Regions from separate parts of the Shewanella sp. SP2S2-4 genome, predicted to be linked through region 3. Evidence: predicted binding sites of a transcription regulator. Region 3 holds the regulator's gene; each other region holds the start of a gene.

Region 1 (4,920 bases), on a different contig from region 3:
ATCCTTATCACGTTAATGTGGTTAACGGCTTAGCAAAAGGCCAACTCAATACTGAGTTGGCCTTAGTGATCAAACTGAGCTAACGATTGGAAGATGTTCAAAGCTCAGTTAACCCAAATCGGTTAACTCAGTGATTAACCCAATCCGTTACCCAAGAACAGCAAGTAAAATCCCCGCAGCGACTGCAGAACCTAACACCCCCGCCACATTGGGCCCCATTGCATGCATCAGCAGGAAGTTATGTTGATTCGCTTCCAATCCGACTTTGTTGACGACTCGCGCCGCCATAGGCACAGCCGATACCCCTGCGGCGCCAATCAGCGGGTTCACTTTACCGCCCGACAGCTTACACATCAGCTTTGCCATCAACACACCCGCGGCAGTTCCAACGCTAAAAGCCAAAGCACCCAAAACCAGAATCCCTAATGTTTCCAGTCGTAGGAATTGATCGGCGGATAACTTAGAGCCCACAGCTAACCCTAAGAAAATCGTGACGATATTAATAAGCTCGTTCTGCGCCGTTTTCGATAATCTATCCACTACGCCCGATTCGCGCATCAAGTTACCAAGGCAAAACATGCCCACTAACGGCGTGGCCGCAGGTAAGAAGAGAATCGTTAATCCCAGCACCATCAAAGGGAAAATGATCTTTTCCTTTTTACTGACGTCCCGCAGCTGCTCCATTTTAATTTCGCGTTCAGCTTGGGTTGTTAGTAAGCGCATGATCGGCGGTTGAATAATCGGGACTAACGCCATATAGGAATAAGCCGCGACCGCAATCGCCCCCAATAACTCAGGCGCCAGTTTGGAGGCGAGGAAAATCGCCGTAGGTCCATCAGCACCGCCAATAATCGCAATGGCCGCCGCGTCCTTCATGGTGAACTCAAAGCCCGGCACTAAGTTCAGCGCTATCGCCCCGATCAATGTCGCGAAAATCCCAAACTGCGCCGCAGCTCCTAACAACAGGGTTTTAGGATTGGCAATCAAGGCACTAAAGTCGGTCAGCGCGCCTACGCCCATAAAGATCAACAGTGGGAACACCCCAGTCTCAATCCCCACATGATAGGCGTAATACAGCATGCCACCTTCTTCGGTAAATCCCGCGTGGGGAATGTTCGCCAGCACTGCACCAAAACCAATTGGCAGCAATAATAAAGGCTCAAACCCTCGCACGATGGCGAGATACAAGAGCAAAGCGCCCACTGCCATCATCAACACTTGCCCACCAGTAAAATGGGCAATACCAGTCTCGGCCCAAAAAGCCATTAAACCTTCCATAATGACTCCTACGCCAAGGCCAGTAATTGAGAACCCACAGATACTGAGTCGCCTTCTTTCACCCAGAGCTTAGCGATAATGCCATCGCCCTGAGCACGAATTTCAGTTTCCATCTTCATCGCCTCAAGGATGATCACAACATCGCCTTCACACACTCTATCGCCTGGAGAAACATGCACTTTGAAGATGTTGCCCGACAGCGGCGCGCTCATTTCAAGCCTGATCTCTCCATGGCACGCAGTTGGCATAGTGCTCGCCGTAGCCGTTTGCACGGCATGAACACTTTGGCCCTGTGGCTGGATTTGCGAGATCTCCCCGCCTGCGGCGACTTCAACTACGTACTCTTGCCCTTCGACAGTCACAGTGTAGGTTTCAGGGCCACGATCCGCAGCATTAGTAGCAAGTGCCGCAGTCAATTCAGGCTTAGGCTCAAAGGCGCTTGGATCGTCACGATTCTTTAAGAACTGCAATCCTATTTGTGGGAAGAGTGCATAGGTCAGCACATCATCGTCATGCTCTGAAGATAGGCGAATGCCTTGTTCCTGCGCTTTATCTGCCAACTCGAGCCGTAACTTAGCCAGCTCCGGCGTTAATAAATCCGCAGGGCGACATGTAATAGCTTCAGCCCCTTGCAAGACTCTCGCTTGCAATGCAGCATCTACTGGCGCAGGCGTCGCGCCATATTCGCCCTTAAGCACGCCTTCAGTCTCTTTGGTCAGTGACTTGTAACGCTCACCCATCAGCACATTGATTACCGCCTGCGAGCCGACAATCTGCGATGTGGGCGTCACTAACGGCAAGAAACCTAAGTCAGCACGTACGCGGGGAATTTCTTCCAATACCAAGTCCATCTTATCGGCCGCGCCCTGTTCCTTTAGTTGGCTCTCCATATTGGTCAGCATGCCACCAGGCACTTGGGCACGTAAAATCCGCGAATCGATGCCTTTCAGTGCGCCTTCAAACTTAGCGTACTTCTTACGCACTTCACGGAAATAAGCAGCAATCTCCTCAAGCAACACCATGTCGTAACCCGTTGCGCGCTCAGTATCTTCCACCATAGCGATAACGGTTTCAGTTGCAGTATGTCCATAGGTTTGACTCATCGACGAAATTGCCGTATCGAGCACGTCAATACCCGCTTCAATGGCTTTCTGATAAGTGGCCGTACTCAACCCTGTCGTCGCATGACAATGCATAGATAACACAAGTTGCGTCTGAGATTTGAGTCGGCTAATAAGCTCAAACGCTTCCATCGGCTTAAGTAAGCCCGCCATATCTTTGATGCACAAAGAATCGCATCCCATATCTTCGAGACGTTTTGCCATATCAACCCACGTCTCTATGGTATGCACTGGACTCGTGGTATACGAAATCGTCCCCTGCGCATGGCCGCCAACTTGGCGCACTGCTTTCACCGCAGTATCGAGGTTTCGAACATCGTTCATCGCATCAAAAATACGAAATACATCGACGCCATTGGTATGGGCACGCTCAACAAAACGCGTCACTAAATCATCGGCATAATGGCGATAACCTAAGAGGTTTTGGCCACGCAGCAACATTTGCTGCGGCGTATTCGGCATGGCCTTTTTCAGCTCACGAATTCGATCCCAAGGATCTTCACCAAGATAACGAATGCAGGCATCAAAAGTTGCACCGCCCCAAGATTCCAGTGACCAGAAGCCGATCTTATCGAGTAGTGGCGCTATCGGTAACATGTCATCAATGCGTAAGCGCGTCGCTAAAATGGATTGATGCGCGTCCCGCAAAACGACATCAGTTAAAAATAATGGCTTAGCCACTGCCGTCGTAGAATTAGATACAAAAGTCATACTGCTCCCCATTACTTAATCTGTGAACGATACTGCTTTACCGCCAATGAAATCGCAGCGACCACATTTGGGTCTAAAGGCTTAGCATCAGATTGCGCTACCCTCTGCTGACTTTTAGCATGATTTTTAACATAACGTGCAGAGTCAGCATCGACTGCACACCAGCGCGCAACCAAATGAATCCCAAGGATTAGTATACTTAAAAATAAATACACTAAGCCCATCCCCAAAAACATAATGCCAACGGCATCCAATAAAGATTGCGTTACATCCTCCATAAATCCCCTCCCCCTACTCTCTCAATCCCTATCAACAGTACGATTGCCCCGAAAACATCGCTATCGCATTACAAGTACAACATTCAATCGGTTGAGAGGTTTACAAACTATGGGTCTCTCTTAGACAGACCTATAGCGACCACCACACCAAAGAAAATTTGAATAAAAAATCATATTTAAAAGCTAATAACTCACATAGCAAGAAAGCCAGCTTGAACTCAACCCGCTACAAACATAACCAATTGATAACAAAAACACCATATGAATGTAAATTGGTCTTACCAATATTAAGTGAATCCAAAGGTAGCCAGTCACTAATCCTCATAAATCGGGTAATTAATTCAATATTCCATAATGAAATACCCACTATGCTAGATTTAAGTCGAAATGATGTCCTAGGCTAAAAAATGATTCCTAAATTGAAGACAACGGACATAGGAATAAACCAAGTGAAAAAGTATGCAGATTTCACAATCCAAGTCACTGCTATTTGATTCTGAATGAATATAGAAAGGCATGTCGTTCTGAAGGAATTGATTGAAGAAGAGGAATGGGGTCAATCTAACAAATTAAATCATCCATTTTGATAACTTAGATATCCTCTTGATACCAACACGAAGCGGTGCTAGAGGCTCAATACGGTTTGTTGTGGAGCGGCTATCTTGAAAGATAAGCCAAAGTGCTACCCGAGGTAGACCTTAGGCTCTTAGCTATTCGCAGAATTAATACCAATTGTATTTAATATCTGTTCATTCAGCGGGAATTCAACGCGCTTTAAACAAGGCGAAGGCTTGAAGGCATAGTGGTGCTCTGTCGAAAGCCTTAAACGCAGTATAAAGCGCGTTGTCATACCGTTAACAGTTAGCCGCCCTTCAGCATCCCACTCCGGTGTTGCATTGACTTAAAAGGGAATAACCATTTCTGCGTCAATGCGCCTTGGATTGAAATGCCTGTGAGGCTGTGAACTGATTAGATATTTAATGTGATTGGTATAAGCAATAGGACAAGAACGAAATAAGGAAGCCTAGGATCGACAAGGAACTCAGCAATTAAAAAATGAGCTGGTGAGCTGGTGAGCTGGTGAGCTGGTGAGCTGGTGAGCTGGTGAGCTGGTGAGCTGGTGAGCTGGTGAGCTGGTGAGCTGGTGAGCTGGTGAGTAAAAATAGTGGGGAAACATGCAAGTTGGAAGAAAAATATATCAATTCCTACAAAATTTAGACGCAAAAAAGCCAGCTTATTCAGCTGGCTTCGTTACATCTCAATGAGAGATAATTAGGCGCTTGGCGATGACCTACTCTCACATGGGGAGACCCCACACTACCATCGGCGCGTTTGCGTTTCACTTCTGAGTTCGGGATGGGATCAGGTGGTTCCACAAGGCTATTGTCACCAAGCAAATTCTGTTTATTACCGTGTCCATCGCTGAACCACGTTAATAATAATTCGGAAAGCTGATTTGCTTTGTTTGAGTTCACACTTTATCAAGTGTCGTTATTCTGTCTAAGGCTTTTCGTACGACCTCCATGGATGGA
Region 2 (4,920 bases), on a different contig from region 3:
AAGAATTAATAAACATATTAAAAAATAATACATCAAAAAAACAGACAGAAACGTTACATCTTGCCTATACACAATTACAAAAACTCTATTGGCAAGAAATGAATGAACATTCAGACTGCTTTGAGCTGCTTGAACGTTATATCTGTCGCCGCAATTTACTAAAGTCTCCATTAAATACACAAATTAGTTAAATAGGTCTTTAAACCAATCCCAAATTCCTAATGATATCTCGGGGAAAATATTAATACCTAGGGATGATTTCAGTAGATATAAGAGCAGCAGTCCAAACAGTACGCTCAGTAGCATAAAACCGAGCACTAATGTAGAGAAGGCCAGCAATGAAAACCGCTTTTCACGGCGAGTATAAGCGCGTTTATTTTTACCTAAGAGAAACACATAGTAAAAACGCCACTTAATAAATGGAAGCGAAAAAGTACCACGACTATCAACAAAATGCTTACCCCAAGTACGGTCACCTAAGGCAATTCTAATACCCATTAGTTGCTCATTCGTATAGCTATCACTTATCTCCGGCGGCAACTTTGAAAGTAACTTGGAAATAATGGGATCTTGTCGAATATTCGCTAGTTCGGCTATGTAAAACTCTTCTAATTTTTCCATTTTTTTTAAGAAAATAGTAACTCACATTATAGACCGAAAGCGATAAAGCCACAAAATACATAATGTTCTGGTCTAACACCATCGGACATATATGGGGTTCAGTCTGTGGTGGCTTAACAATATTAAGCCATTGCCAAGATTTGTTGAGGACGTGAAAGTAGAAAAAACTTCAAGCCGTTGCGGTCGAGTTCGACAGTGTTCCATGAATGGGAGGCAATCAAATCGACAAAATAGCGCTTCAAATCATCGGTAGTCAGGGTGTAGGGGCATCAGTTAAAATAAGTCGCAATGCGGCGTATCGCTCGGCTATAGGCATCAATGATTGCAGGCCGCTTGCCTTGCAAGGTTAAGTTGGTAAGATGTTGTTCATAAAGTAAATCAAAGCGTTGTTGTTCGAGAATGTCCATGATGATACTCCTAGGTTTGCGACCGAAGCAGGTCGCGTCTAGCAAGTATTTAGGATGAGGGGCAAAAGGATGGTTTTATCTTGTTCCTGCCGCAAAGCGGCTTCGTTCAACAAAGCGTTTAAGAGGGATTCATGCCGCGTGGCATTTTTTGTAAGCGATGAGTTTTATGGTGAAGGTCGTCTGCGGAAAGTTGATTTAGGCGGCATTCACCCCTTAACGCGGCGTTACCCCATAGAAATATTAATCCGAAACCAACTGATTAGAGTAAAAAAACTAACGCGTTTTTGTCCCAAAGCTTGCTGGGTATCTCCTTCATACAGACTGGTTACACTATTGCCCAAAGGGTGAGCCATGGTGATTAGCGAGACGACCGTCCGCCCCATGGATGGGGCGGTCGAGCATCCAAGGACGGACTAGCTGCGTGTCGGAGAGTGAATGCCATGGCAAGCCTATATGATTGAATACCAGCCAACACTTAGATCCCTGTGACTGAAATAGCAGGTCACCCAGTACAATTTGCCTACACCTTCTGTCCAAAAGTGAGTTGTGTGGTGTCGAGTGGAGATTGTACGATTAAGTCACGCTATATAATCAAAACAGCCAGTTCGTGTATGAGTTAGTGCAAAAAGGGGAGTCAGTTAATCTGACTCCCCTTTTTTAGAACGTTTGTTGGACTTACATTAAAACCTACGTTAGGCCCAAACTAGCGTAATGTTAGAACAATAAATGCGCTACACCCGCGATAACAGGCAGAGTCACTAAGGTACGTAGAATAAACACCACGAAAAGCTCAACGAAGTTGACGGGAATTTTACTGCCGATAAGCAGTGCACCGACTTCACTCATATAGATCAACTGAGTCACAGATAAGGCTGCAATTACAAAGCGGGTCATATCTGATTCAATTGAGCTGGCAAGGATTGACGGAATAAACATATCCGCAAAACCGACCACGATTGTTTTAGAGGCTTCAGTGGCTTCTGGAATATGCAGTAATTCGAGTAATGGAATAAACGGCATCCCCAGATAGTTAAATATGGGTGTGTGCTCGGCAATAATCAGTGCCAAAGTACCAATGGCCATGACGACAGGGAGAATGCCAAACACCATATCGACAACGTTTTTAACGCCTTCATTCAATACGCCTTTGATACCACCAGCACTGGCAGCTTTTTCTAAGGCTTTATCAAAACCCCAAGAGAAAGCATTGCGATCCGCAGGGATCAACTCATCATCTGGCGTGCGTGGGGTATCGTCTATGTAGTTGTCTTTCTTCCACGACAGCGGTGGCAACTTAGGCACAATCACAGCGGCAGCAAAACCGGCGAGACACACAGTCAAATAGAAGGGCACAAACATGTGCTCTAACTTAACTTGCGAGATCACGACTAGGCTGAAGGTAATCGATACTGCCGAGAATGTGGTGCCGATAACCGCCGCTTCTCTTTGCGTATAAAAACGTGCTTCGTATTGTTTGCTGGTCAGTAAAATACCGACACTGCCATCACCTAACCATGAGGCCATACAATCAATTGCACTGCGACCCGGTAGATTGAACACGGGGCGCATGATTTTGGTTAGCAGCGTGCCAAACAGTTCGAGTAGACCGAAGTTCAGCAGCAGCGGCAACAACATACCCGCAAAGATAAAAACGGAGAACAACACGGGCAGTAAGTCGTTTAAGACTAATGCACCTGTGCTTGAGGAGTTAATGGCCTCTGGGCCTAAGCCTAAATAGGTCAGCACGACAAACACCGCACCTATGATCCGCGTGATCAACCATAAAGGACTGACATTTAATAAGGCATTAAGGAAGTGATTCTGGGCCACAAACTTAGGCTTAAATGCTTTTGACAGCGAAGAGGCCAGCGCCGTAGCCACGATAATCATGGTCACTATGAGGGTTAACACGCCGCTCAATGCGCCTTGCAGTGCTTTAGAGATAATCGCGATAGGAATAGTGATCGCATCGTTGTAGCTGATAGGGGTCATAAATAACAACAGACCGATCAGCGAAGGGACGATAAAGGTGAGTATCGTCTTAATGTTTCGATTTTTATTTTCAGTAGTCAATTTTGTACACCTTAAAGTACGAGTCGTACATGGTAAATTTGAATTAATAGCCGCACATAACGCGCTGTTGACGCCAATTAAGGTGCATTTAAATTCAACTCAAAAACGAGAATGGGGAAGATTACTCGCTTAGCTTGTCTATGTAAAACGATTCGCTAGTTAGTTTGATATAAGCAGCAAAACAGCATAGTTATTTTACTTAAGTTGTCGGTGATATTAGGTCGATACTTCTGGATGGTTTCAGATAAAAAATTATTATAAACATGGCGTTATGGATTGTTGTTTCTGAGGGGTTAATCGCTTGTGTGATGATGTAGTTAAAACGATTGAGATGTTATTTTTGCACGAAAAAACATCATCAACTTTAGCCTTATAGCCCTATTGGTTGGTTTTTTGTGCGATTTAAGCGGACTGTCGTGATAACACTTTCTATATGGCGTGGGTGAGCACGCTTTACGAATACCACTGTGATGCTCAGTCTATTTCGCTGCTCGGCACATTTTTATGCGACAAGCAGTTAAATCTGCTTAGAGATAATAGTGATCTTCCTCAGCATCTTGATGTTTTGGAGGCTGACTAAAAAGTCGCTAATAACGATGAAAGTAAAAATATTATTCATAAAGCGGATACCCGCCGCTTTAAATCTTCTCATTTCCATGTAAGTTAGTATCATTCCTATCCAACTCAAGTATTCATGACTGCAAAAGTAGAGAAGGTTAAGATTAAAGGCGGCTCGACACTGGCCATTAAGTTTGGTTTTCTGGGGATCTTTGGGCTTTTAATCGGTATTGTGATGACTGTTTTAGGATTCGACGATGCCGAATCCCATCGCTTTAATTTTTTAAATCATACCCTAAGCGAATTGGGGACTTATGGTCATTCACCTTTTGCTGTGATCCTCAACGGGGGATTGTTTTTTGGCAGCTTAAGTCTCGTCTTTTATTGTTTGTCTTCGTTACAACAGGTGACATCTTTTTGGGGATATCCCTTTTTTATCAGTCTGGCATGCACTTTTTTAGCTTTAGCGAGCGTGGGATTATTTCCGGTGAACGTGTATCACTTGCACGTTTTAGGGCTGAAATGGTTTTTCTATCTGGGAAGTTTAAGTGCGATTTTCTACTTAGCTTTAGTTTTTTTCGGCAAGTCTCATTTTGGTCGCTGGACTGGGTTGTTAGCCCTCATTGTGCTGTGCAGCATGATGACGTTTCTGTATGCGCCGCAATTGGATTTAGGTTTGACCGAAGGGGATAGGCCGTTTTATCAGGAGATGGTATTGCAGCTACCGCGTCCTAGTTTGTGGTGGCCAGCCCTACTGGAATGGATAGGGCTGGGGAGTCTATTGTGCTGGACCACTGTGCTGCTTTTGAGTCAGTTACACTCCAACCAAGAGCGAACCAGCCAAGATCGAAATAGTACTGGTTAAACTCATTCCTTAAGTTAACGTCGACGTTTGCTTAAATCCAGATTATGGTTCCCGCTCAGATTCCTTGCTAGATTAAGCTCTGGCTCATGTTTAGGTCCAAGCTCAGGCTCTGAATCGGGCTAGGGATTGGCATGCACAGCAAGGCCTGCTTCTCCAAACCAATAGCCGTTACACTGGGTAGTCTCTAGGTTCGCGTCGCTGCCTATCGCAAAATCTTGAGCATTTTCAGGCGTGTTAATCGCATCGACCAAGGTATTGGCTGTGGTGATGCAGTCAAGACTACTGGGTGATACCCGAAACACATCCACGCCCATCTTTGCCATTGTCGTTATTTCACTGCGTAAATCTAAACAACTGGCGGATTGAGTTTGGATCCCATTGAGCCTGAGCAAAGGC
Region 3 (4,920 bases):
GGTAAAGTTGCGGATAATATTGCCGAAAATGAATTTAGAAAAAGGGTGATAACCAAATGGATATACAAAATATGCCGCGTGAACAGTTGGGTGTGTGTGCAGAGGGGAACTTACACAGTGTCTATTTGATGTTTAATGCCAATGACAATGTAGAGTCACAATTACGTCCCTGTCTTGCCAACGTTGCGCAGTATATTTATGAGCTGACAGATCAGTATTCTGACAGTGCATTCAATGGTTTTGTAGGGATTGGCGCTAACTATTGGGATAGCCTCTATCCTAATGCGCGTCCTGAAATGCTTAAGCCTTTCCCTGCGATGCAAGTCGGCAGCCGTGAAGCACCGGCAATTGAATATGATTTGTTCGTGCATATCCGCTGCGATCGTTACGATATTCTGCATTTAGTCGCTAATGAAATCAGCCAAATGTTTGAAGACTTAGTGGAATTAGTCGATGAAGAACGTGGCTTTAGATTTATGGATAGCCGCGATTTAACCGGTTTTGTCGATGGCACTGAAAACCCTAAGGGGCGGCACCGTCAGGAAGTCGCTCTGGTTGGTGATGAAGATCCTGAGTTTAGAGGCGGCAGCTATATTCACGTGCAAAAGTATGCCCATAACTTGAGTAAGTGGCATAGATTACCGGTTAAAAAACAAGAAGATATTATCGGCCGTACTAAGCAAGATAATATCGAGTATGAGTCAGAGGATAAGCCACTGACCAGCCATATCAAGCGGGTGAATCTTAAAGATGCGAACGGTCAGTCGATGGAAATCCTGCGCCAGAGCATGCCCTATGGTTCGCTGAAGGAGCAGGGATTGATGTTTATCTCTAACTGCCGTACGCCGGAGCATTTTGAAAAGATGCTGCATAGCATGATGTTTGGTGATGGCGAAGGTAACCATGATCACTTGATGCATTTTACTAAGGCGATGACAGGCTCATCCTTCTTTGCCCCCGCATTGGATTTTATGCTGCAATTCGACGAATAAGCTTTCGAGATCTGCGCCGATTCAGCATCAATTAAACGCACTTACGCTAACGCCTAAGTGCGTTTTTTATGCTAATGCGCTGGGAGCCATTTTTTGATATCGAGTTGCCATTGCTGGGCAGTGAAATCGATAAAGGCGCGCACCAGATTTTGCTGATAACTGCGGGACAAGTACACAGCCCATAAGGTTTGGCCTGGCGTCGTAAAGTCGGGTAACACTTCTTTGAGCTGGCCACTGGCAAGGTATTGATTGGCTAAGTCGCAGGGCAAACGCACTATGCCATGTCCCCGCAGCGCCGCACTCACCAGTACGCCCATATCGTTGGCTTTAAGATTACCTGTGACTTTTACATGCTCGGCTTGCAGCTCTTTCAGGAAAGGCCAATTTTGTTGCGCCGAGTGTATCAGGCAGTTGTGAGCCAGTAGATCGATGGGCTCGACAAGTGGTGTGTTGCTATCAAGGTAGCTCGGCGCAGCACAGATCACGGCATCTATGGTCATTAAACGGCGGGCAATCAAATTATCATCCGGCTGCTCGGTATAGCGCAGTGCCACATCGACTCGCTCATCCACCAATTGGGCAAAACTGTCTGACATCACCAGCTGAATGCTGACCTTAGGGTGAATTTTAATAAAGCGGTCGACGACATCAAACAGGCTGTGCTGTCCAAGGCCAATCGGTGTGGCGATGCGAATACTGCCCACCAGTTCACTGTTATGGCTGTGGGCGCGGCTTTCCATGGCGGCGACTTCACTTAAGATCCGCTGGCAAAATTGCAGCGCTTCTTCGCCTTGCAAAGTCAGGCTGACGCTGCGGGTGGTACGGTGTAGTAAGCGTAAACTCAACCACTGCTCCACTTCTTGAATATGGCGGGACACCTGCAGGCGGCTGAGGTCTAAATGTTCGGCAGCTTTGGTAAAGCTGCCGCAGTTTGCCACTTCGACGAAACTGCGTATTGCGGCAATTTTATCCATATTAGTACCTCAAACTGAAACAATCATGCTCATTTATTGATGTTTATCACGTGAACCACTGCAAGTAAACTGGCTTCAATGTAAATCATCAGAGAGAGTTAACGAAATGAAAATCGCAATTTTAGGTGCAACAGGTTGGATTGGTGGTGCAATTTTAAAAGAAGCATTGAGCCGTGGGCACCAAGTAACTGCGCTAGTGCGTGATCCGAGCAAGTTATCCGCTACTGACGTGGTTGTGCATGCTGTGGATTTAGAGCAGCCATTAGTTGCGCAAACCTTTGCTGGCGTAGATGTTGTCATTGCCGCTGTTGGTGGCCGCGCACAACAAAATCATGGCCTAGTGGCGAGTACAGTTCAGCATTTACTGAATGTGCTGCCTAACGCTAAGGTGCCACGTTTATTGTGGGTTGGTGGTGCAGGGAGCTTAGAAGTGGCGCCGGGCGTGACTCTGGTTTCTAGCCCAGATTTCCCCGCTGCATATAAAGATGAGGCGTTAGCTCAGGGTGAAGCTTTGCAGGTATTCCGTGCGGCGCAAACTGCAATTAATTGGACCTTTGTGAGCCCAGCCGCTGAGATTTATCCTGGCGAGAGTGAAGGCCCATATCGCCTTGGTGGCGACAGCTTCTTTACCGATGCTAATGGTCGCAGCCGCATTTCTGTTACGGATTACGCTAAAGCCATGTTAGATGAGGCCGAACAGGGCACTCACGCAAATCAGCGCATCAGTGTGGCTTACTGACCTTAGCGTATAAACATCGGTGCACGAGAGATTGGCTTAAATGTGTAACGTAATCGGGACAATGGCCAAATAATCAGCGCAAGATTGGACTGAAATGCGTACAGATGAAATAGAACAGGTCAGCAAGCTGACCTGTTTTTTTATTCTGCGTAATTGAATAAAGATTTGATGGTTTCTAAGGTATCGGCGATATCTTGGATGCTCGATGGACAAATAAAGATAGTGTCATCACCGGCAATCGTGCCCAAAATGCCTTCTGGTTTACCGATAGAATCCAATAAACGGGCAATCAGCTGCGCTGCACCTGGGCTAGTTCGCACGACGATCATCGCTTGGTTATGATCGACATCGAGTACCAAATTCTTCAACGGGCTACCCGCGGTTGGTACGCCTAATTCGGCCGGCAAGCAATACACCATCTCTTGCTTAGCGTTGCGAGTCCGCACTGCGCCGAACTTGCTGAGCATGCGTGATACTTTTGATTGGTTAATATTACCAAAGCCTTCAGCTTGCAAGGCGGTGACGATTTCACTTTGAGAGCCAAAGCGCTCTTCTTTTAAAATCGACTTAAAAATTCTAACAAGGTCATCCTGATTCTTGGTCGTTTGCATAATATTATTATTCGTTATTCAAAAAAACAGGCCCATTTTGAATATTTTTAGAAAAATTGTCAACAAATAACCAGATTGGTTGAATAAAAATTCACTAACTCCCTGTGGTTAAGCGTTTGCTGTGGGCTTAAAAATACCAATTTGAGTAATTGTTCTACATTGCTTCTAACTTATTCCGGAATTCTTTTGTCCCACGACTAAGGGATAATTGAAATTGTTGTGACATTCCAGTAATGTGACGCCAACGTAAATTAGATCCATGTCACACATATCCGAGAAATAACGGAGATAACTATGAAAGTTGCTGTACTTGGTGCTGCTGGTGGTATCGGCCAGGCTCTTGCCCTACTGTTAAAAACTCAACTGCCTGCGGGTTCACATTTGTCTCTATATGATATCGCACCGGTTACTCCGGGTGTTGCGGTTGACTTGAGCCACATCCCGACTGCTGTTGAAATCAAAGGTTTTGCTGGTGAAGATCCAACGCCTGCCCTAGTGGGTGCTGACGTTGTTCTAATTTCTGCTGGTGTTGCGCGTAAGCCTGGTATGGATCGTTCAGATCTGTTCAATATCAATGCTGGTATCGTTCGCAACCTGATCGAAAAAGTAGCGGCAACTTGCCCTACGGCTTTGGTTGGCATTATCACTAACCCAGTCAACACGACTGTCGCTATCGCAGCAGAAGTGATGAAAAAAGCGGGTGTTTACGATAAGAACCGTCTGTTCGGTATCACGACATTAGACGTGATCCGTTCTGAAACTTTCATCGCCGAATTAAAAGGCCTGAACGTTGCTGACGTTAAAGTGAATGTGATCGGCGGCCACAGCGGCGTGACCATTCTGCCATTACTATCTCAAGTTGAAGGCGCGACTTTCACTGATGAAGAAGTGGCAAGTCTGACAACTCGCATTCAAAACGCGGGTACAGAAGTGGTTGAAGCTAAAGCCGGTGGCGGAAGCGCGACTCTGTCTATGGGTCAAGCGGCATGCCGTTTCGGTCTGTCTTTGGTTCGTGGTCTGCAAGGTGAAGCTAACATCGTTGAATGCGCCTATGTTGACGGCGGCAGCGAGCACGCAGAGTTCTTCGCACAACCTGTGCTGTTAGGCAAAAACGGTATTGAAAAAGTACTGCCTTACGGTGAAGTGAGTGCATTCGAAGCTAACGCTCGTGATTCTATGTTAGATACGCTGAAAGGCGATATCAAACTAGGCGTTGATTTCGTTAAATAATCTTTCGGATAATCTTTTTAGATTATGACGAATTAAAAAACGGAGCCATTGAGCTCCGTTTTTTTATGCCTGCGTTTTACACTTTCTAAAGCTCATTCAGCGGCGTTTGGTGGGAATTTGGCAATTATCGTCGCAGCGGGCTTTGCCCGTCAGTAAATAGGAGATGCGGTATCTGTGTTTAGCAAAGCGCAGGTAAGTCCAATCGGCGACAGTTTTAATCACGGGCAGGCGTAACAGTTGGATCCAAGCACGTGTTTCTGTCAGTGCCCACGCTTTACAGGTGACATCTAACCCGAGTAACACTTCGCCCGTTGCGGTTTCACCGTGAAGAATAGTATTGGCGTAGTCTCTATCAATATGGCTGAAACGTTCAC
Region 4 (4,920 bases), on a different contig from region 3:
AGCTTTGAGAAGAGTCGCAGCAGTATTTGATCAACATGTTCCTTTCCATAATCTACTCGGACTCGATATCAAGCGTTATGACATTGATGGCGTCGAAGTAGTGATCAACATGAAGCCTGAGCTGATTGGCAATATCCACCAGCAAATCCTCCACGGCGGTGTGACAGCAACGGTACTCGATGTGGTTGGCGGACTAACTGCCTTTGCAGGACTGGTCGCCAGTCGTGATGATTGGGCAGTCGAAGAGCTGCAGCAACGCCTGCAAACCCTAGGCACTATCGATATGCGCGTCGATTATCTACGGCCGGGACGCGGCCTCACCTTTACCGGGACGGGCAGCGTGATCCGTGCGGGCAATAGGGTGTCTGTGTGTCGCATGGAATTACATAATGAGCAAGGTACACATATTGCTTTTGGGACAGGTACTTATATGGTGGGCTAGTCGTTTCACCGTAGATAACTCATTTACCGTCTTAAAGATCAAAGCCAGTAAACATCTTGATTAGCAAGATGTTTACTGGCTTTGATCGGCCACTCAATCTCTTATCGAGATATTCTGTAACCAAAAGAACACGGCGATGCCCTTGAGTCAGCGGTCAGACACACCTACAATCGCCACCTTGTTGTTCTTCGAAGATGTCTCATGCCAGATCTTGAATACCGCAAAGGGATCCTACTTGCCGTCAGTGCTTACTGTATGTGGGGTTTTGCGCCTTTATATTTCAAATTACTCAACCATGTTTCCGCCACCGAAATTTTGCTCCATCGAGTGATTTGGTCATTCGTGTTTATGCTGATCATTATGCAGTTTATCGGCGGTTTTTCTCGCTTACGCTTACTGTTTAAACAGCCTAAACAGTTGATGGTTCTCACCATTACTTCCATATTGATCGCGGGAAACTGGCTACTATTTATCTGGGCGGTAAATAACGATCACATGCTCGATGCCAGCCTAGGTTACTTCATCAATCCTTTACTCAACGTCTTACTCGGTATGTTATTTCTAGGCGAAAGATTGCGTAAACTGCAATGGTTTGCGGTTTCACTCGCCAGCGCTGGCGTATTGATCCAGTTAATCTCTTTTGGCTCTATTCCCATTGTCTCACTGGCACTCGCGGGCACCTTTGGTTTCTATGCGCTACTGCGGAAAAAGGTCAATGTAGATGCCAAAGCTGGTTTATTGGTCGAAACCGCGGTGCTATTACCGGTTGCATTGATCTACCTAGTCGCCACTCTGGATAGCGCCACGGCGAGCATGCTAACTAACGATTGGCAATTGAATCTGATGTTAATGGCGGCTGGGATAGTGACCACGATTCCTTTACTCTGTTTTGCAGGAGCCGCGGTACGGATTCCATTGTCTATGCTTGGATTTTTCCAATATATCGGCCCAAGTATTATGTTCATCCTCGCGGTGAGTCTGTTTAATGAGCCCTTCGATGCAGAAAAAGGCGTGACCTTCGGTTTTATCTGGAGTGCCCTGTTAGTCTTTACCTTAGACATGGCCTATAAACGCAAAGCGGCGTGATTATTATCACGCCGATACACAGTTACAGAAGTGATGATGACTTCTGTAACTGTGCTAAAAATTCACTCCCTTGCGGTACTGTCAGTAATAAACTGTAGCCTTTAGTCGTTGGCACTAACACTAACTGCGATTTATCTGTTATCGCCAAAAATGCCCTGCCTTTCCCTTGTAGATTAAACCAACCCAATTGAAATCCTGGCATGCCTATACCGTTGGTTTTAAAGCTCGGAGTCAATTCTGCTTCTTGTTGCAAATCGACTATGCGTGCCTCGGCGGGCAATAAATCCACGCGGGATAACTGCACTTTATAGAAGGGAACATCCACTGTGAGCTCTGTATCGGTTAACACTAATTCGGCGCTATTCGATTGATAGAAGACCCAAGAAAATCCGCCCATCATCACCAGCAATATACCTACACTCGCCGATTTCGCTATCTTAGGCATATTTTTTAGCCATAACATCAGCAAGATACCCGCTAAACCGAGCAATAAGACGATAAAGCTAAAGATAGAGGTTTGGGTTAAAGGGGCGAGTTCAAAAAATTGAGGACTCATTGGCAGTATCTCCCGTGCAGTGAAGTCTTAATCTGCCAATAAAGACATATTATGTCAATAAAAATGCCAGCGCTAATATGAGTACTAGGCTGGCATTGATTGGATTAATTTAGAACGGCTTAAAGATCGAGCGCGAGAATTTTTGAGCGGCGTTGATAGTTATACAACTGCTTTTTCTTCTGTGGCAGTGCTTCAACATCTTCAATCACAAAACCATGCTCGAGGAACCAGTGAATGCTCCGAGTTGTCAGCGCAAACAAGCGTGAATAGCCGCGGTTTCTGGCCTGATTGATTATGTTCTTTAGCAGCAAACTGCCTCTGTCGGCATCGCGATAATCGGGGTGCACCACCAAACAGGCAAACTCACCCGCATTGTCCTCTTCAAAAGGATAGAGTGCGGCGCAACCAATCACTAAACCATCGCGTTCAATCAACATGAACTGTTCGATTTCGATCTCGAGCTGCTCACGGCTACGACGCACCAGAATACCTTGTTCCTCCAATGGACGGATAAGGTTCAGTACACCGCCAATATCAGCGATCGACGCACAGCGTAAACGCTCGGCACTCTCAGTCACGATTTGCGTGCCTATCCCTTCGCGAGAAAACAGTTCCTGCAACAAAGCGCCATCTTCGAGGTAGCTGACTAAGTGACAACGCGGTACGCCATTACGGCAAGCATCGATACTGGCTTTCAAAAAAGCCATAGTGCCTACGCAGGCAGAACCTTGCTCGGCCAGCTTGTTCATGATGTTTTGCGCATCGTTTGGCATCAATTCGGCAATCACGTCGCCATTGCGATCGAGAATACCGTTCTGTGAGCTAAAACCGATCATCTTGTCGGCTTTGAGCTTGATCGCCACTTGGGTCGCGATTTCCTCGGCGGTTAAATTAAAGCTTTCACCGGTCACAGAAGCCGCTATCGGCCCCATCAACACTATGCAGTGATTATCTAACTGACGTTTTAAGCCTTGGACATCGATACGACGCACTCTGCCGCTTAAGCAAAAATCGATGCCATTATCCACGCCTAATGGCTGGGCAATCACAAAGTTGCCGCTCACTAAGTTAATTTGCGCACCTTGCATCGGCGTATTGCTTAAGCTCATGGATAAACGCGCTGTGATATCAAATTGCAGTGCACCCGCAACTTGCTTGATCACTTTAAGCGAGTCTTCATCCGTAATACGCACGCCTTCGTGGTAGGCAGGTTCGATACCGTTGACTGCTAATGCAGCATCAATCTGCGGCCTAGCGCCATACACCAACACCACTTTAATCCCTAAACTGTGCAGCAGGGCGACATCATTTAAGATGGCGCGGAAGTGATTCTGAGCCAAAGCTTCACCACCCAGCATGACCACAAAAGTTTTACCTCTGTGAGCATTAACATAGGGGGCAGAGTGACGAAATCCATCAACCAGTTCAGTGGTACGCACGCGTTATTTACACCTCATTTTTGAGCTGGCAGCGTCACTATGACATGCCAGGAATGAATCGCTAACTTTCGCGTATGGTATTGCATTTTAATTCACATATAAAGAATTTATTCTCACTAAAGTGCAGTTTTAATGATTTAAAGTGCTTAGAACTGCACTATTTTATATTTTCAGCAAGTGTTCACATTTTTTTAGCTTCACAGGGGATGATTCAGCGGCTTAAGTTTGCGAGGCAATTATCTCAACTTGATGACTAACTACTAAAAAAAGCGCAAAAAAAAGCCCCTTAAATAAGGGGCTTTTCTCGAAACACTAACCAAGGATTACTTGATTTTTGCTTCTTTGTAGATAACGTGCTGACGAATAACTGGATCAAATTTTTTGATTTCCATTTTTTCAGGCATGTTACGCTTGTTTTTTTCAGTTGTGTAGAAGTGACCAGTTTTAGCTGTAGAAACTAATTTGATCTTCTCACGATTACCTTTAGCTTTAGCCATGATCTATTATACCTTCTCGCCACGAGCACGAAGTTCAGCAACAACAACTTCGATACCTTTTTTGTCGATCAGACGAATACCTTTAGTAGATACACGTAACTGTACGAAACGCTTTTCTTCTTCTAACCAAAAACGGTGGTTTTGTAGGTTAGGTAAAAAACGACGACGGGTCGCGTTTTTTGCGTGCGAACGGTTGTTACCAACCATCGGCTTCTTGCCAGTAACTTGGCATACTCTTGACATGTCAATCTTCTCCAAAAACAATTTTAACGCTCGAGCATTAATGTGCCTCGTATGGCCGTCGCCCGAGGCACAAAGAGGGCGCATTTTATACACGATCACAGAGTGAAGATCAAGTGTTAGATTAATTAATCCAGCCTCGTTCTGCAAAAGAAACTATCTCTCGATCACCTACAACCATATGGTCCAACAAGGATACGTCTATGGTTGCTAACGCATTTTTTAATCGCTCAGTTATTCGTCGGTCAGCCTGACTGGGCTCGGCAATACCAGACGGATGATTATGACAAACTATAACTGCTGCGGCCTTTTTCTCCAGCACTAAGCTCACCACTTCACGTGGGTACACTGAGGCTGAGTCTATTGTACCGCGGAATAATTCGACAAATTGAATCACTCTATGCTGGCTATCCAGCAGTAAAACTGCGAACACTTCATAGGAGCGATCGGCCAATTGTCGCATTAAATAGTCCCGAGTTAAATCGGGATTTGTTAAAACTTGACCTCTTTGCAGATTTTCCTGCGCTACACGCCGCGCTAATTCGGCCGCAGCTTGAAGCTGGGCGTATTTTACAGGTCCTACGCCCGGAAGTCGACATACCTGATTTCGAGGAGCACAAAGCAGGTTTCTGAGGCCGCCAAACTCGCTAATAAGCGACC

What was found. The regulator ArgR, encoded in region 3, controls arginine synthesis, uptake and breakdown. The targets are predictions, from matches to a motif close to ANTGAATANNTATTCANT.
Region 1: the regulator ArgR is predicted to act here: its motif matches at 3,546-3,563, upstream of Q4Q54_RS06615 (OadG family transporter subunit).
Region 2: the regulator ArgR is predicted to act here: its motif matches at 3,183-3,200, upstream of Q4Q54_RS08330 (YjiH family protein).
Region 4: the regulator ArgR is predicted to act here: its motif matches at 3,603-3,620, upstream of argA (amino-acid N-acetyltransferase).

Annotation. Positions count from the first base shown of each region.
Region 1 covers NZ_JAUOER010000005.1:221,068-225,987, forward strand. Annotated here, with positions in the region: gene Q4Q54_RS06600 (hypothetical protein) at 1-33, shown strand, start outside; gene Q4Q54_RS06605 (sodium ion-translocating decarboxylase subunit beta) at 148-1,278, opposite strand; gene oadA (sodium-extruding oxaloacetate decarboxylase subunit alpha) at 1,287-3,110, opposite strand; gene Q4Q54_RS06615 (OadG family transporter subunit) at 3,122-3,388, opposite strand; rRNA gene rrf (5S ribosomal RNA) at 4,667-4,782, opposite strand.
Region 2 covers NZ_JAUOER010000008.1:28,725-33,644, reverse strand. Annotated here, with positions in the region: gene Q4Q54_RS08345 (CDP-glycerol--glycerophosphate glycerophosphotransferase) at 1-191, shown strand, start outside; gene Q4Q54_RS08340 (hypothetical protein) at 184-621, opposite strand; gene Q4Q54_RS08335 (hypothetical protein) at 891-1,028, opposite strand; gene Q4Q54_RS08330 (YjiH family protein) at 1,743-3,101, opposite strand; gene Q4Q54_RS08325 (hypothetical protein) at 3,796-4,524, shown strand; gene Q4Q54_RS08320 (U32 family peptidase) at 4,644-4,920, opposite strand, start outside.
Region 3 covers NZ_JAUOER010000001.1:384,365-389,284, reverse strand. Annotated here, with positions in the region: gene Q4Q54_RS01720 (Dyp-type peroxidase) at 57-992, shown strand; gene Q4Q54_RS01715 (LysR family transcriptional regulator) at 1,064-1,966, opposite strand; gene Q4Q54_RS01710 (NAD(P)-dependent oxidoreductase) at 2,073-2,705, shown strand; gene argR (transcriptional regulator ArgR) at 2,846-3,316, opposite strand; gene mdh (malate dehydrogenase) at 3,611-4,546, shown strand; gene Q4Q54_RS01695 (thiol-disulfide oxidoreductase DCC family protein) at 4,643-4,920, opposite strand, start outside.
Region 4 covers NZ_JAUOER010000009.1:36,824-41,743, forward strand. Annotated here, with positions in the region: gene Q4Q54_RS09095 (thioesterase family protein) at 1-442, shown strand, start outside; gene rarD (EamA family transporter RarD) at 644-1,528, shown strand; gene Q4Q54_RS09105 (PH domain-containing protein) at 1,551-2,084, opposite strand; gene argA (amino-acid N-acetyltransferase) at 2,204-3,523, opposite strand; gene rpmG (50S ribosomal protein L33) at 3,847-4,020, opposite strand; gene rpmB (50S ribosomal protein L28) at 4,027-4,263, opposite strand; gene radC (RadC family protein) at 4,385-4,920, opposite strand, start outside.